3 regions of the Vogesella oryzagri genome follow, and region 1 is predicted to be linked to each of the others. Evidence: riboswitches for the same ligand, from Rfam matches in the RefSeq annotation. Region 1 holds a riboswitch; each other region holds the start of a gene.
What was found. A riboswitch is a leader RNA that binds a small molecule or an ion and turns the genes downstream of it on or off. The one in region 1 is predicted to bind glycine.
Positions count from the first base shown of each region.

Region 2: another riboswitch for glycine. It lies ahead of glyA (serine hydroxymethyltransferase); the one in region 1 lies ahead of gcvT (glycine cleavage system aminomethyltransferase GcvT).
Region 3: another riboswitch for glycine. It lies ahead of glyA (serine hydroxymethyltransferase); the one in region 1 lies ahead of gcvT (glycine cleavage system aminomethyltransferase GcvT).

Region 1 covers NZ_JBEFLD010000007.1:123,233-128,409, forward strand. The annotation lists gene ABNW52_RS14050 (protein-glutamate methylesterase/protein-glutamine glutaminase) at 1-1, shown strand, start outside; gene cheD (chemoreceptor glutamine deamidase CheD) at 1-600, shown strand; gene fdxA (ferredoxin FdxA) at 610-933, opposite strand; gene gluQRS (tRNA glutamyl-Q(34) synthetase GluQRS) at 1,010-1,906, shown strand; glycine riboswitch at 2,064-2,165, shown strand; glycine riboswitch at 2,175-2,269, shown strand; gene gcvT (glycine cleavage system aminomethyltransferase GcvT) at 2,303-3,388, shown strand; gene gcvH (glycine cleavage system protein GcvH) at 3,470-3,856, shown strand; gene gcvP (aminomethyl-transferring glycine dehydrogenase) at 4,008-5,177, shown strand, end outside.
Region 2 covers NZ_JBEFLD010000011.1:6,583-11,759, reverse strand. The annotation lists gene ABNW52_RS17655 (methyl-accepting chemotaxis protein) at 1-1,044, opposite strand, end outside; gene ABNW52_RS17650 (LysR family transcriptional regulator) at 1,257-2,153, opposite strand; gene ABNW52_RS17645 (NAD(P)-dependent oxidoreductase) at 2,258-2,902, shown strand; glycine riboswitch at 3,080-3,178, shown strand; glycine riboswitch at 3,180-3,277, shown strand; gene glyA (serine hydroxymethyltransferase) at 3,424-4,677, shown strand; gene ABNW52_RS17635 (L-serine ammonia-lyase) at 4,799-5,177, shown strand, end outside.
Region 3 covers NZ_JBEFLD010000004.1:451,472-456,648, reverse strand. The annotation lists gene ABNW52_RS09925 (L-serine ammonia-lyase) at 1-507, opposite strand, end outside; gene glyA (serine hydroxymethyltransferase) at 510-1,778, opposite strand; glycine riboswitch at 1,865-1,964, opposite strand; glycine riboswitch at 1,966-2,063, opposite strand; gene ABNW52_RS09915 (hypothetical protein) at 2,503-2,715, shown strand; gene betA (choline dehydrogenase) at 2,828-4,567, opposite strand; gene betB (betaine-aldehyde dehydrogenase) at 4,704-5,177, opposite strand, start outside.

The DNA of each region.
Region 1 (5,177 bases):
ATGCCAAAAGGTCATGCCGCGCACCGTTATTTCGATAAGCATTTCAACAAGAATGCCGCCAAGCTGTTGCCGGGCGAATATCAGGCCACCGACGACGGTCTGCTGCTGGTGACGGTACTGGGCTCCTGCGTGTCGGCCTGTCTGCGCGACCGGGTTACCGGTATCGCCGGCATGAACCACTTCATGCTGCCGGATCAGGGCAGCAGCAGCAGCGACCGGCTGATGCCGGCCCGCTTCGGCACCCATGCCATGGAGCTGCTGATCAACGACATGCTCAAGCTGGGCGCCAACCGCCGCACGCTGGAAGCCAAGGTATTCGGCGGTGGCAGCGTACTGGATGGCATGACCAAGGTGAATATCGGTCAGCGCAATGCCAGTTTCGTGCATGCCTTCCTGGCACAGGAACATATCCCCATCGTGGCGGAAGATTTGGGGGCGGATATTGCGCGCAAGGTGTATTTCTTTACTGATAGCGGCAAGGTGCTGATCAAGAAAATCCGCCCGCAGCAGACCCTGGTGCAGGAAGAGGACAGCTACCGCCGCCGTATCGACCGCGATACGGAAAGCAAGGGCAGCGGCGATATCGACCTGTTTATCTGAGCCGCCGCGTCAGCGTTCCAGCAGATCCCGCTTGTCGCTGACGCCGGCCCAGTGCTCGTGGTCGGACAGCGGCTCTTTCTGGCTGACGATCACTGGCCAGGTTTTCGACAGCTCGGCGTTCAGCGCCAGCATCACCAACTGGCCCGGCGGCAGTTCCTCTTCGGTGGTGATGGCGTCGATCGGGCATTCCGGCACGCACAGCGTGCAGTCGATGCATTCGTCCGGGTCGATCACCAGGCAATTGGGGCCTTCATGAAAGCAGTCCACCGGACACACTTCCACGCAGTCGGTGTATTTGCATTTGATGCAGGCTTCAGTTACAACGTGCGTCATTTCCCGCCCTCCGTCAGTCGCCGGCCGCCCCGTGCCAACGGGGGCCTGTCTGTGATTATTGTCTGCCCGTCCTCGTATGTCTGCCCTGAATCCTGATTATCGTGGTCGTTTCGCCCCCAGCCCCACCGGCTTGCTGCATGCCGGTTCGCTAACCACGGCGGTCGGCAGCTATCTCGAAGCCCGCTGCCGTGGTGGCCAGTGGTTGCTGCGCATGGAAGATCTGGACCCGCCGCGTGAAATGCCGGGCGCTGCGGCCAACATTCTGCGCACGCTGGAAGCGTTCGGCTTCGAATGGGACGGCGAGGTGGTGTACCAGAGCCAGCGCCACCCGTTGTATCGCGCGGCACTGGACCAGCTCATTACCCAAGGCGATGCCTACGGTTGCGCCTGCACGCGCAAGGAAATCAGCGAGCACGGTCGGCGCGGCGTCGATGGCATGGTCTACCCCGGCACCTGCCGCCATGGCGTGGCAACGGGTCGCTCACCGCGCGCCTGGCGGCTGGCAGTGCCGGAGACCGAGCTGAGCTTCGACGACCGGCTGCAGGGGCATTACGTGCAGCAGCTACAGCGCGACATCGGCGACTTTGTGCTGCTGCGCGCCGACGGCTTCTGGGCCTACCAGCTGGCGGTGGTGGTGGACGACATCGCGCAGGGCATCAATGACATCGTGCGCGGCGCTGATCTGCTGGTGTCCACGCCGCGCCAGCTATGGTTGCGCCAGTGTCTGGCGGGGCCGGCGGTGACGCACTGCCACCTGCCGCTGATGGTCAATGCCGCCGGCGAGAAGTTGTCCAAGCAGACGCTGGCACCCGCCATTTCACCGCAGGCGGCGGCAGGGGAGTTGCGGCTGGCGTTGCAACGGCTCGGGCATCTGCCACCGGCGGAGCGGCAGTCGCTGCCAGAGCTGTGGCAGTGGGCACTCGCCAACTGGTCGCTGGCCCGCGTGCCGGCTGGCCCGGTGACTATCGCTTGAGTTAAGGCGCGGCTGGTTATCGCGCCAGTGCTGTCAGGCGGGCTAAGGGGTTGGCCGCAAAGCGAAATATCATGATTGCCAGCTGTGCACTTGCCGCAAGTGCCTGAAAAATGGACAAAACCCGACTTGCCAAGCTGGCGGCGGACAACGATAATCCGGGCATTCCGCAGGAGAGTGTAGCCGCTGCTAGCGCAGTAGGCTGCCGCCGAAGGCGCAAGTGCACCCGCAATCGCTCAGGCAAAAGGACTGCAAGAATCGGATCGCAAGGTCCGTAGAATCTGGAGAGCGGCGCAATACGCGCCCACCGAAGGGGCTAACGGCGCAATGCCGGAAAATCTCAGGTGCAGGGACAGAGGGGTGTGAGCTAGCGGAAAAACTCACTCCGAGGACTTGCCCATGACGGCCCCGAAACGTACCCCCCTGTTTGATGCGCACATCGCCGCCAATGCAAAGATGGTCGACTTTGCCGGCTGGGAAATGCCCATCCATTACGGCTCGCAGCTGAAAGAACATGAAATCGTGCGTAGTGACGCCGGCATGTTCGATGTTTCCCACATGACCGTGGTGGACATCAGCGGCAGCGATGCCAAAGCCTGGCTGCAAAAGTTGATTGCCAACGACGTGTCCAAGCTGGGCTTCGAAGGCAAGGCACTGTACTCCGGCATGCTCAACGAGCAAGGCGGCGTGGTGGACGATCTGATCGTGTACCTGGCCGCCAACGGCTACCGCATGGTGATCAACGCCGGCACCACCGACAAGGATCTGGCGTGGATGGACAAGCAGTCCGCCGGCTTCGACGTGCAGCTGCAGGTACGCCGCGATCTGGCCATGCTGGCAGTGCAAGGCCCGCAGGCTATTGCCAAAGTCTGTGCCGTGAAGCCGGACTGGGCCGCTTCCATCCAGGGCCTGAAAGTATTCCAGGGTCTGCCGTTCGGCGACTGGTTTGTGGCCCGCACCGGTTACACCGGTGAAGACGGCCTGGAAATCATGATCCCGGCCGCCGAAGCCATCCCTTTCTTCCAGCAGCTGCAGGCAGCCGGCGTAGCGCCGATCGGCCTGGGCGCGCGCGACACCCTGCGTCTGGAAGCCGGCATGAACCTGTACGGCCACGACATGGACGAAACCGTGTCGCCGCTGGAAGCTGGCATGGGCTGGACCATTGCCTGGAATCCGGAAGAGCGTGACTTCATCGGCCGCCAGGCACTGCAAGCGCAGAAAGCCGCCGGCGTGGCCATGAAGCAGGTCGGCCTGGTGCTGGAAGGCCGCGGCGTGCTGCGCGAAGGCCAGAAAGTAGTGGTCGATGGCCAGGAAGGCATCATCACCAGCGGCACCTTCTCCCCGACCCTGAAACACTCCATCGCCATCGCGCGTGTCCCGGCCACTACCGGCGCTACCGCCCAGGTGGACCTGCGTGGCACCCTGACCGAGGTGCGCGTGGTGAAAATGCCGTTCGTGCGCAACGGCAAGAAAGTTTTTGAATAAGCTGGTGTATAACGACGTGGCGAGAGCGTCACCCCGGTAATACCCAATCAAGATCCAAACTATCTGCATCAGGAGAATCACATGAGCAACATCCCCGCCGAACTGAAATACGTTTCCAGCCACGAATGGCTGCGTCTGGAAGCTGACGGTACCGTTACCGTGGGCATCACCGAGCATGCACAAGAGCTGCTGGGTGACATCGTGTTCGTGGAACTGCCGACCGTAGGCAGCGCACTGGGTGATGGCGAGCAGGCTGGCGTGGTGGAGTCGGTAAAAGCCGCCTCCGACATCTACGCCCCGATCGCCGGTGAAGTGCTGGAAGTGAACGGCGAACTGGAAGCCACTCCAGACCTGGCCAACAGCGAGCCGTACGGCGCAGGCTGGTTCTTCAAGATCAAGCCGGCCAACGCCGCCGATCTGGACAAGCTGCTCGACGCCGCTGCCTACGCAGCCGAAATCGGCGCCTGATCGAATGGCCCTGCTGTCACAAGACAGCGGGGCTTTTTTGCTTTTAGCCACGAAAGCACACGGAAGGACATGGCCATGACCGCCGCTGCGGCCAACCTTGTCGCCTGTGTTTCCGTGTGTTTTCGTGGCAATGAAATACGGAACCGAAGACATGTCGCTCTCGCAACTCTTCAATCATCAAGAATTCATCGAACGCCACATTGGCCCGTGCGAGGCCGAGAAGGCCGAGATGCTGGCCTATGTCGGCGCCAGCTCCTTCGAGGACCTGGTGGCACAGACCGTGCCGGCCAATATCCGCTTCAACCGCAACCTGGATCTGCCGCCGGCGCAGCGTGAAGCCGACGCCCTGGCCGACCTGAAAGCGGTGGCCAGCAAGAACGTGGTGAACAAGTCCTTCATCGGCCTGGGTTACTACCCGGTGCTGACCCCGGGCGTGATCCTGCGCAACGTGCTGGAAAACCCGGGCTGGTACACCGCCTACACCCCGTACCAGGCGGAAATCGCCCAGGGCCGCCTGGAAGCGCTGCTGAACTTCCAGCAGATGGTGATCGACCTCACCGGTCTGGAAATCGCCAACGCCTCGCTGCTGGACGAAGCTACCGCCGCCGCCGAAGCGATGGCCATGGCACGCCGCGTGTCAAAGTCCAAATCCAACCAGTTCTTCGTCGACAGCCGCGTGCTGCCGCAGACCCTGGACGTGATGCAGACCCGCGCCGAATACTTCGACTTCGAACTGGTGCTGGGTCACCCGGAAGAAGCCGGCAATGGCGACTACTTCGGCGTGCTGTTCCAGTACCCGGGCGAATCCGGCGAGCTGCTGGACCTGACCCCGTACATCGCCGCGGCCAAGGCCAAGGGCGCACTGGCGGTGGTTGCCGCCGACGTGATGGCACTGGTGGCACTGAAGTCGCCGGCCGAAATGGGCGCCGACGTGGCGGTGGGCAACACCCAGCGCTTTGGCGTGCCGATGGGCTTCGGTGGCCCGCACGCTGCCTTCTTCGCGTTCAAGGACGAGATGAAGCGCTCCGCCCCGGGCCGCATCATCGGCGTATCGGTGGATGCCAAGGGCAAGACCGCGCTGCGCATGGCGCTGCAGACCCGCGAACAGCACATCCGCCGCGAGAAGGCCAACTCCAACATCTGTACCAGTCAAGTTTTGTTGGCCAACATCGCCGGCATGTACGCCGTGTACCACGGTGCCGAGGGCGTGCAGCGCATCGCCGCACGCATCCACCGCATGGCCGCCATCTTCGCCCACGCGGTGAAGGCCGCCGGCGGCAAGCTGGTGTTCGACCGCTTCTACGACACCGTGCAGGTTGAG
Region 2 (5,177 bases), on a different contig from region 1:
ACGCACGGTCAGGAACATCTCGCGCAGCTTGGCCACAAACTGGTTGAAGGCGTCGGCAATCTGCCCCACTTCGTCACGGTTGCCCACCGGCAACACCTTGGTCAGGTCGCCGTGACCGCTGGCCACTTCCTGCATCGCCTTGTGCAGGCTACCCAGGCCGGACAGCATGCGGGTTACCCCCACGTAGGCAAAGACACTGGCCAGCAGCATGCCGGCCACCGCCAGCCCCACCATCACCAGCATCAGTTGGCGCGCCGGCGCCATGGCGGCCGCGTGCGGCACCATCACCCCCAGCAGCCAGCTGGTTTTCGGCACCGGGAACAGCGCCACCATCTGCTTGCTGCCATCGATATCGGCAAACTGGATCTGACCGTCCTTGTTCAGCGCGCCCAGGTCGAAGCCCGGTACCACGTCGCTGATCTTCTTCAGGCCGGAATCTTTCTGTGGGTGGGCAATCACGTCCCCTTCGGCAGTGATCAGGAAGGCATAACCATCGCCCGGCAGCTTGGCGGACACCACTTCCTCCACCACGCGCGCCAGCGTCACGTCACCACCGGCCACGGCCACCAGCTGGCCGCCATCCTTGCGCGCCTGGGCAAAGGTGATGATCGGGCGCTTGGTGGCAGCATCGATGTACGGCGGCGAGGCGATCGGGCCGTTGGCATCCTTGGCGGCCAGGAACCACGGACGACCGGTCGGATCGTAGCCCGGCGGTACCGGGGTGCCGCCGGAGAACTGGGTCATGGTTTTGTCCGGCTGGCCGACGTACATATCGTCGAACTTGCCGGCATTCTGCGCCTGATCGAGGATGGGCTTGAGTTCACCGGTGCCAAAGCGCGGCAACACGGCCGCCACAATGTTCTGACGCACCTGCACCCATTCGGAGACAAAGCTCACCTTATTGTCGGCCGCCATCTTGATCTGGCCTTCAATCTGGCTTTCCAGCGTGTCACTCATTTTCCAGTAGGCCACACCACAGAAGACGACGGCGAGTGCTGCTATCACCAGCAGCACAAATGCCATCAATTTTGTGCGCAAAGACATGATTGGTTTTTCCCCTGTTTATTGATTTGTGCGATGGTGGATGGTACTACCGAGGACATGGCCCCGTTCCTGTTATAGCCAGAAAACAATTTCATGCACTTTCGGCAATAAAGTCGGCATTACCATGACATTGAATTGATTTAAAACAAATTCACAATTTCGACATGTTAGGTTTAAACAGCGGAAAATTCCAGTCGTACAGACGACAATATTCAATCTGCACGTTTACCCAGCGCCACCTGCAAAGCGGCCAGCGCATGCCTTACCTTGGCCGGCTGCGCATCGCGCCGTGGCGTCACCAGATAGATGGGTAATGCGGGTGCCCGCCACTCCGGCAACAGCTGCTGCAGCAGCCCGGCAGCCAGTTCGCGGCGGATTTCCGGCTCCGGCTGCAGCGCAATGCCCATGCCGGCCAGCGCGAATGCCCGCGCCGACAGCATGCTGTTGCTGGCAATGCGCGCCGGCAGCGTCAACCGCTGCACCTCTTCGCCACGCGTCAATTGCAGCGGGAATTGCGCGCCGCCGCGCGGGTTGACGCCGATCATGGCGTGCCGAGCCAACTCGGCCGGCTGCTGCGGCTCGCCCGCCGCCGCCAGGTACGCCGGAGCCGCACACAACAGCAGTGGCCAGTCGCACAGATAGCGCGCCACCTGGGTGGAGTCCGGCAGGTTGCCGGCCCGCAACGCCAGATCGATGCGCAAGTCGGTCAGATCCACCAGCTCATCGTGAAAAAACAGTTGCAGGCTCAGCCCGGGGTTAGCCGCCAGCAGCGGCGCCAGCGCCTCGCCCAGCACACCGCCGGCAAAACCGCTGGGCGCGGAAATGCGCAACTCACCGCTGGGTGCTTCGCGCATGGCCGCCAGCTGGCTTTCCGCCTGGCGCGCGGCGGCCAACATCTGCGCACAGCCCTGGTAGAACAGACTGCCGGCCTCGGTCAGGCTGAGCTTGCGGGTGGTACGGTGCAGTAGCACCACGCCATGCAGTTGCTCCAGCCGGCGCACGTGCTGACTCACCGCCGATGGCGTCATGCCCAGCGTTGCCGCCGCACTGTTCATCGACCCCTTCTCAATCACCGTGGCAAACACCGCCATGCTGCGCAATTCATCCATTTATGTAGCACCACTTCACAATGAATGAAAAATAGCATGGATTATCAAGTCCACTGCCGTTTACTACCATGGACTCATGTTTCACCCCTCGTGAAGGAGTCCACATGAAGATTGCCCTTATCGGCGCCAGCGGCTTTGTCGGCAGCGCCATCCAGCAGGAAGCCCTGGCCCGCGGCCACCAGCTCAGCGCCATTGTCAGCCGCCCCGAACGCGTAACCGCAGCGGCCAACCTGACAGTAGTGGCGGCCAATGCCTACGACGCCGACAGCATCGCCAGCGCGGTGCGCGGCCACGACGTGGTGATCAGCGCCTTCAATCCGGGCTGGGACAAGGCCGACATCCGCCAGCTGTTCCTGCAGGGCCATGCCGCCATCGTCGCCGGGGTCAAGGCCGCCGGCGTGGCGCGCTTCATCGAGGTAGGCGGCGCCGGCAGCCTGTACGTGGCGCCCGGCGTGCAGCTGATCGACACCCCGCACTTCCCTGCCGAATACAAGGAAGGCGCCGAAGGCGCACGCCAGGCGCTGCAGCAGTTGCAGGGCGAACAGCAGCTGGACTGGGCGTTCGTGTCGCCGCCGGCCCTGCTGGCACCGGGCGCGCGCAGCGGCCACTACCGCCTGGGCGGCGACGAGCTGCTGATGGCCGGCGACGCCCCGGCCGGCATCAGCGTAGCCGACCTGGCGGTGGCCATTCTGGATGAAGCGGAAACCCCGCAACATCATCGCCGCCGCTTCACCGCCGCCAGCGCCTGACGCAACGCAGCATCAGCAGCTCCCCGCAGGCACGCCACGTGCCCGGTGGGGTGTTTTTACATCTGCCACGCCGCTGCATGCTGCAGCTGCACATAGAATACTGTCCGACATGCGTTGACAGCCTCGGCCACCTTCTCTAGATTGCGCCAAGCCACGCGGCCGATTGCAAGGTTGGCCGCCACCAGCGCAGGAGAGACTGCCCGGACAAGCGTCCAGCGGCAGCGCCGAAGGGGAATCGCCCCAGAAACTCTCAGGCAAAAGAACTGCGCTGGTCAGGCACTCTGGAGAGTAGGCCCGCCACACGGCGCGGCCTCGCCGAAGGCAGCATGGCCAGTGCACACTGCGCCGCAATCTCTCAGGCAAAGGGACAGAGGGGGCATCGTCCGGTGATACCGGGCGGACGCCCATCCATCCATCTGTCTGCCGCATCCAGCAGACCGTCCGCCCGTCACCGCCCGTTTTATTCAAGGCGCGGTGCGGCCAACCTTTTGCCGCCTGCGCCGGCGACCAGGAGATACGCGATGTTTACCCAGGATATGCAGATTGCCGGTTTCGACGACGCCCTGTGGGCCGCCATGCAGGCCGAAGACCAGCGCCAGCAGGACCACATCGAGCTGATTGCCTCCGAGAACTACACCAGCCCGCGCGTAATGCAGGCACAGGGCAGCCAGCTCACCAACAAGTACGCCGAGGGCTACCCCGGCAAGCGCTACTACGGCGGCTGCGAACACGTGGACGTAGTCGAGCAGCTGGCCATCGACCGCGCCAAGCAGCTGTTCGGCGCCGACTACGCCAACGTGCAGCCGCACTCCGGCAGCCAGGCCAATGCCGCCGTGTACATGGCACTGCTGGAACCGCACGACACCGTGCTGGGCATGAGCCTGGCCCACGGCGGCCACCTCACCCACGGCGCCAAGGTCAACTTCTCCGGCAAGATCTACCATGCGGTGCAGTACGGCCTGAACCCGGAAACCGGCGAGATCGACTACGACGAAGTACAGCGCATGGCCAATGAGTACCAGCCGAAGATGCTGGTGGCCGGCTTCTCCGCCTACTCGCTGGTGGTGGACTGGGCGCGCATGCGCCAGATCGCCGACAGCGTTGGCGCCTACCTGTTCGTGGACATGGCCCACGTTGCCGGCCTGGTGGCTGCCGGCCTGTACCCGAACCCGATTCCGCACGCCCACGTGGTGACCACCACCACCCACAAGACCCTGCGCGGCCCGCGCGGCGGCCTGATCCTGGCGGCCAGCAACCCGGAACTGGAGAAGAAACTGAACTCGGTGGTATTCCCCGGCATCCAGGGTGGCCCGCTGATGCACGTGATTGCCGCCAAGGCGGTGGCATTCCAGGAAGCGCTGCAGCCGGAATTCGTCGATTACCAGCAGCAGGTGCTGGCCAACGCCCGCGCCATGGTGCATGTATTCCAGACCCGCGGTTACAGCATCGTGTCCGGCAAGACCGACGACCACCTGTTCCTGCTGAGCCTGATCGACAAGGGCCTCACCGGCAAGGCTGCCGATGCCGCACTGGGTGCCGCGCACATCACCGTCAACAAGAACGCGGTGCCGAACGATCCGCAAAGCCCGTTCGTCACCAGCGGTATCCGCATCGGCACCCCGGCCATCACCAGCCGCGGCTTCAAGGAAACCGAAGCCCGTCAGGTGGCGCACTGGGTGTGTGACATTCTCGATGACATCGAGAACCCGGAAGTGAGCGCACGCGTGAAACGCCAGGTTGCGGAGCTGTGCGCCGCGTATCCGGTCTATCGTTAAAATAGTAGTGGCGCTGCGGTCAACCCTGGCCGCGGCGCGTTGTCCAATAGCACGGGGCCACCCCCTGTAAACCGGGTGCCGCCAACCCACGGCGGCACCGCAACCAGACAAGAGAAGCAGCATGGCAATCAGTGTTTTCGACCTGTTCAAGATCGGCATCGGCCCGTCCAGCTCCCACACCGTCGGCCCGATGCGCGCCGCGCGGCAGTTTGTCGCCCGCCTGGAAAAAGACGGCCTGCTGGCCGCCACCACGCGCGTGAAATCGGAAATGTTCGGTTCGCTGGGTGCTACCGGCAAGGGCCACGGCACCGATACCGCGGTGCTGCTGGGCCTGGCCGGCGAGCAACCCGACCTGGTGGACACCGATGCCGTGCCACAGATACTGGCCACCATCCGCGCCGACAAGGCGATCTCCCTGCTCGGCCAGCAGCGCATTGCCTTCAACGAAGCGGAAGACCTGCTGCTGTACAAGCGCAAGGCCCTGCCCTACCACCCCAACG
Region 3 (5,177 bases), on a different contig from region 1:
GGTGGCGCCCGGTGGTACGAAGCCGGCGTCCACCGCCGCTTCGTCCACCACGAAACCACCGCCCACCGAGTAATACGCCCGCTTGACGATGACTTCGCCGCGGTCGTCGCGCGCCTCGAAGGTCATGCCGTTGGGGTGGTAGGGCAGCGATTTGCGCTTGTGCAGCACCAGGTGTTCACCTTCCGCGAATAGCACCTCGTGGCTGCCCAGCAGTCGCAGCCGCTTGCTGTCACGAATCGCCGCCACCATCGCCGGCACGGCGTCGGTGTCGACTTCGTCCGGCAGTTCGCCCTGCAGCCCCAGCAGTACCGCGATGTCGGAGCCATGGCCCTTGCCGGTGGCGCCCAGCGAGCCGAACAGCTCGCAACGCACGCTGGCTACGGCGGCCAGCTGGCCGTCCTTCTCCAGGCGGGCGACGAACTGTCGCGCGGCGCGCATCGGGCCGACGGTGTGGGAGCTGGATGGGCCGATGCCGATCTTGAACAGATCAAACACGCTGATGGCCATGATCAGCTCTCGCTGACTGCGCGGTATACCGGATACGCGGCGCACAGCTCCGCTACCTGGCGTTTCACGCGTGCGCTCACTTCCGGGTTCTCGATGTCGTCGAGGATGTCGCACACCCAGTGCGCCACCTGGCGGGCTTCGGTTTCCTTGAAGCCACGGCTGGTGATGGCCGGAGTGCCGATGCGGATGCCGCTGGTCACGAACGGGCTTTGCGGATCGTTCGGCACCGCGTTCTTGTTCACGGTGATGTGGGCGGCGCCCAGCGCGGCATCGGCGGCCTTGCCGGTGAGGCCCTTGTCGATCAGGTTCAGCAGGAACAGGTGGTCATCGGTCTTGCCGGACACGATGCTGTAGCCGCGGGTCTGGAACACATGCACCATGGCGCGGGCATTGGCCAGCACTTGCTTCTGGTAGTCAACGAACTCCGGCTGCAGCGCTTCCTGGAACGCCACCGCCTTGGCGGCGATCACGTGCATCAGCGGGCCACCCTGGATGCCGGGGAATACCACCGAGTTCAGTTTCTTTTCCAGTTCCGGGTTGCTGGCCGCCAGGATCAGGCCGCCGCGCGGGCCGCGCAGGGTCTTGTGGGTGGTGGTGGTCACCACGTGGGCGTGCGGAATCGGGTTCGGGTACAGGCCGGCGGCCACCAGGCCGGCAACGTGGGCCATGTCCACGAACAGGTAGGCGCCGATGCTGTCGGCGATCTCGCGCATGCGCTTCCAGTCCACCACCAGCGAGTAGGCGGAGAAACCTGCCACGATCATCTTCGGCTGGTATTCATTGGCCATGCGCTGCACTTCGTCGTAGTCGATCTCGCCGGTTTCCGGGTTCAGACCGTACTGCACCGCGTGGTAGATCTTGCCGGAGAAGTTGACCTTGGCGCCGTGGGTGAGGTGGCCGCCGTGCGCCAGGCTCATGCCCAGCACGGTGTCGTGCGGTTCCAGCAGTGCCATGTACACGGCGGCATTGGCCTGGCTGCCGGAGTGTGGTTGCACGTTGGCGTAATCGGCGCCGAACAGCTGCTTGGCGCGGTCGATGGCCAGCTGCTCGACGACGTCCACGTGTTCGCAGCCGCCGTAGTAGCGCTTGCCGGGGTAGCCCTCGGCGTACTTGTTGGTGAGCTGGCTGCCCTGTGCCTGCATTACGCGCGGGCTGGTGTAGTTCTCGGAGGCAATCAGCTCGATGTGGTCCTGCTGGCGCTGGTCTTCGGCCTGCATGGCGGCCCACAGGGCGTCGTCGAAACCGGCAATCTGCATATCCTGGGTAAACATGGCGCTCTCCAAACGGGTGGGCTGCGGCCAACGTTGGCCGCAAGCCCGATAAACGGGGTGGGTGGTCGCTGGCGACCGTGCTTGCCCCCTCTGTCCGTTTGCCTGAGAGATTGGGCGCATCGGGTTGACGATGCGCCGTGCTGCCTTCGGCGAGATGCGCGGGCGGCGCATCTGCTCTCCAGAGAGCCTGGGCAGGACAGTTCTTTTGCCTGAGAGTTTTCGGGGCGATTCCCCTTCGGCGCCGCCGCTGGGGGCTACCCGGGCGATCTCTCCTGTCTGCCTGACATGGCTGTCAGTCAATCTAGAGAGCGCCTTGACGGGCGTCAATGCGTGCCGTCGGCGGCTTTTTCGCCATCCGGCGGCGGGTCTTGGCTGGCGGCGCGGGCAGGGCGGGAAAGTGCCGGAATTGCGTCGGTCATGGCATGAAAGCGGTCGGCTATGGCAATGCTTTGGCGCCGCTCGCCAGCATGGTGTGGCAATTATAATATTTTGATTTTTATGGGAAATGCGGCTTTTTTGCGACAGTCTGCCTGTGTTGCGGGCGACTATCGCTTGCGGTGATGTGGCGGAGATGAACTTTCGTTATCGATTGTAATCGATTCGTAAAAATACATTTATATGATCAGTATCGAACATTTGTGTCGCAATCTTGATGTTGCATTGCACAAGATGGCGCTACAATTGCGGTGTAGTTTGATGACTGAAAAACATATTGGACGCTGAAATGAAATACATTATCTCTAGCCTGCTGGCACTGCTGCGTAACAAGAACATTCAACTGGAAGCCGGCCTGCGCGTGAATTACGCCCCGCATGGCTATGTGAAAAAGTTCGACGGCACCGTGGTTGCCTACGACAAGGCGCGTGGCGTACTGGTGGCCTGGCCGCGTGGCGGTAGCGACTGGTTGTCGAAGGAAGATCTGGCAGTCATCTGCTGAAATATTCGGATATGAAAAACGGCTCGCAACTGGCGGGCCATTTTTATTTGCACTGCCGGCTGCGCAAATAAAAAACGCGCACCGGAGTGCGCGTGACAGGTGTGGAGTCGGGTCAACGAATGGCTTCGGCCCTGGGCGGATACCACAGCAGGGCCGCCTGCGGGTCACGGGCGGCGGCTTCGGCCAGCTTGGCCGGCTGCCGGCCGGCGACAAAGTAGGGTGCCTGCGAGCGCGGCAGTGGCGCACGGCCGCGGATGCGGTCGGCGATCTTCTCCGCCATCATGATGGTGGGCGCGTTGAGGTTGCCGGTGGTGACCTGCGGCATGATCGAGGCATCCACCACGCGCAGCCCGCTCAGGCCGTGCACGCGGCCTTCGTTGTCCACTACCGCCATCGGATCGCTGGCGTCGCCCATCTTGCAGGTGCAGGACGGGTGCAGCGCGGTTTCGGCGTGTTCGCGCACGAAGGCGTCGATCTCGGCATCGCTCTTGATCATCATGCCCGGCTTGATTTCCTTGCCGCGGAACTCGTCCATCGCCTGCTGCGCGATGATCTCGCGGGTGATGCGCACCCCGGCGCGGAACTCGCGCCAGTCGGTGTCGTGCGCCATGTAGTTGAAGCGCAGGATCGGATGGTCGCGCGGGTCGCAGCTTTTCAGCTTCACGCTGCCGGTACTGGGCGAACGCATGGAGCCGACATGGCACTGGAAGCCGTGCGCCTTCACCGGGTTGCTGCCGTCGTAGTTCATCGCCAGCGGAATGAAGTGGTACTGCAGATTGGGCCAGGCGAAGCTTTCGTCGCTGCGGATGAAGCCGCCGGCCTCGAAGTGGTTGCTGGCGCCGATGCCGGTGCCGCGCAGATACCATTCGATGCCGATCGGCGGCTTGTTCCACCACTGCAGCGCCGGGTACAGCGACACCGGTTTGAGGCACTCGTACTGCAGGTACATTTCCAGGTGGTCCTGCAGGTTTTCGCCCACGCCCGGCAGGTGCGCCACGCTGTTGATGCCCATGGCGCGCAGCTCGTCGGCGTTGCCGACGCCAGAGCGCTGCAGCAGCTGCGGCGAGGCGATGGCGCCGTTGCTGACGATCACTTCGCGGCTGGCGAACGCCTCGTGCCAGCTGTCGCCCTGCAGATAGCTGACGCCGATGGCGCGCTTGCCGTCGAACAGGATGCGGTCGGCCAGCGCGCGGGTTTTCACCTGCAAGGTTGGCCGCTGCCGCGCGGTGTCCAGGTAGGCCAGCGAGGTGCTGCAGCGGCGGCCGTCAGCGGTGGTGGTGCGGTCCATCGGACCGAAGCCTTCCTGGCGGTAGCCGTTCAGGTCGTCGGTACGCGGGTGGCCGGCCTGCTCGCCGGCGGCGACGAAGGCGGCAAACAGCGGCGAGATGTCGGCCTTGGGGGTGGTGACGTGCAGCGGCCCGTTGTTGCCGTGATAGTCGTTGCCACCCTTGTCATAGGTTTCCGCCTTGCGAAAGTAGGGCAGACAGTCGCGGTAGCTCCAGTCCTCCAGCCCCTTGTTCGCGGCCCAGCCGTCGTAATCCATGGCGTTGCCGCGGATGTAGACCATGCCGTTGATCAGCGATGAGCCGCCCAACCCTTTGCCGCGGCCCTGGGTCATGATGCGGTTGCCCATGTGCGGTTCGGGCTGGGTGGTGTAGGCCCAGTTGTAGGTCTTGCCCTGCAGCGGGTAGGCCAGCGCGGATGGCATCTGCGTGCGCCAGTCCAGGCGCCAGTCCGGGCCGCCGGCTTCCAGCAGCAGCACGCTCACGCCCGGGTCTTCGGTCAGCCGCGCAGCCAGTACGCAGCCGGCCGAACCGGCGCCGACGATGATGTAGTCGAATTCCTGTTTCATGACCGTTCTCTTGCGGCCTCGGGCCGCGTTCAGGGTGGGCGCTTCGCTAGGTCAGCGCGGGCGTGGCAGACAAAACCGCGCTGCGTACCCGAGCCTGGGGACGCAACGCGGTGAGCGTGGTGTTGTCTGTGCTGTCTTATTCGTACGGGCAGGCGACGCCCGACAGCTCCACGTACACGCTCTTCAGCTGGGTGTAGTAGTCCAGTGTGACCAGGCTGTTCTCGTGGCCGATGCCGGATTCCTTCAGCCCGCCGAACGGCATTTCGATCGGCGTGATGTTGTAATTGTTGATCCAGCACACGCCGGCCTGCAGCTTCTCGGCCATGCGGTGGCCACGGGTCAGGTCGCGGGTGAATACCCCGGCGGCCAGGCCCAGGCGGGTGTTGTTGGCTCGCGCCAGCACTTCGGCCTCGTCCTTGAATTTCAGTACCGACATCACCGGGCCGAAGATTTCTTCGCGCACGATGCTCATGTCGTCGTGACAGCCGGCAAAGATGGTGGGGGCGATGAAGTGGCCGCCCTCGCAGCCCGGCACTTCCACGCGCTGGCCACCGGCCAGCAGGCTGGCGCCTTCGGCAATGCCCAGCTCGACGTAGCGCAGCACGTTGGC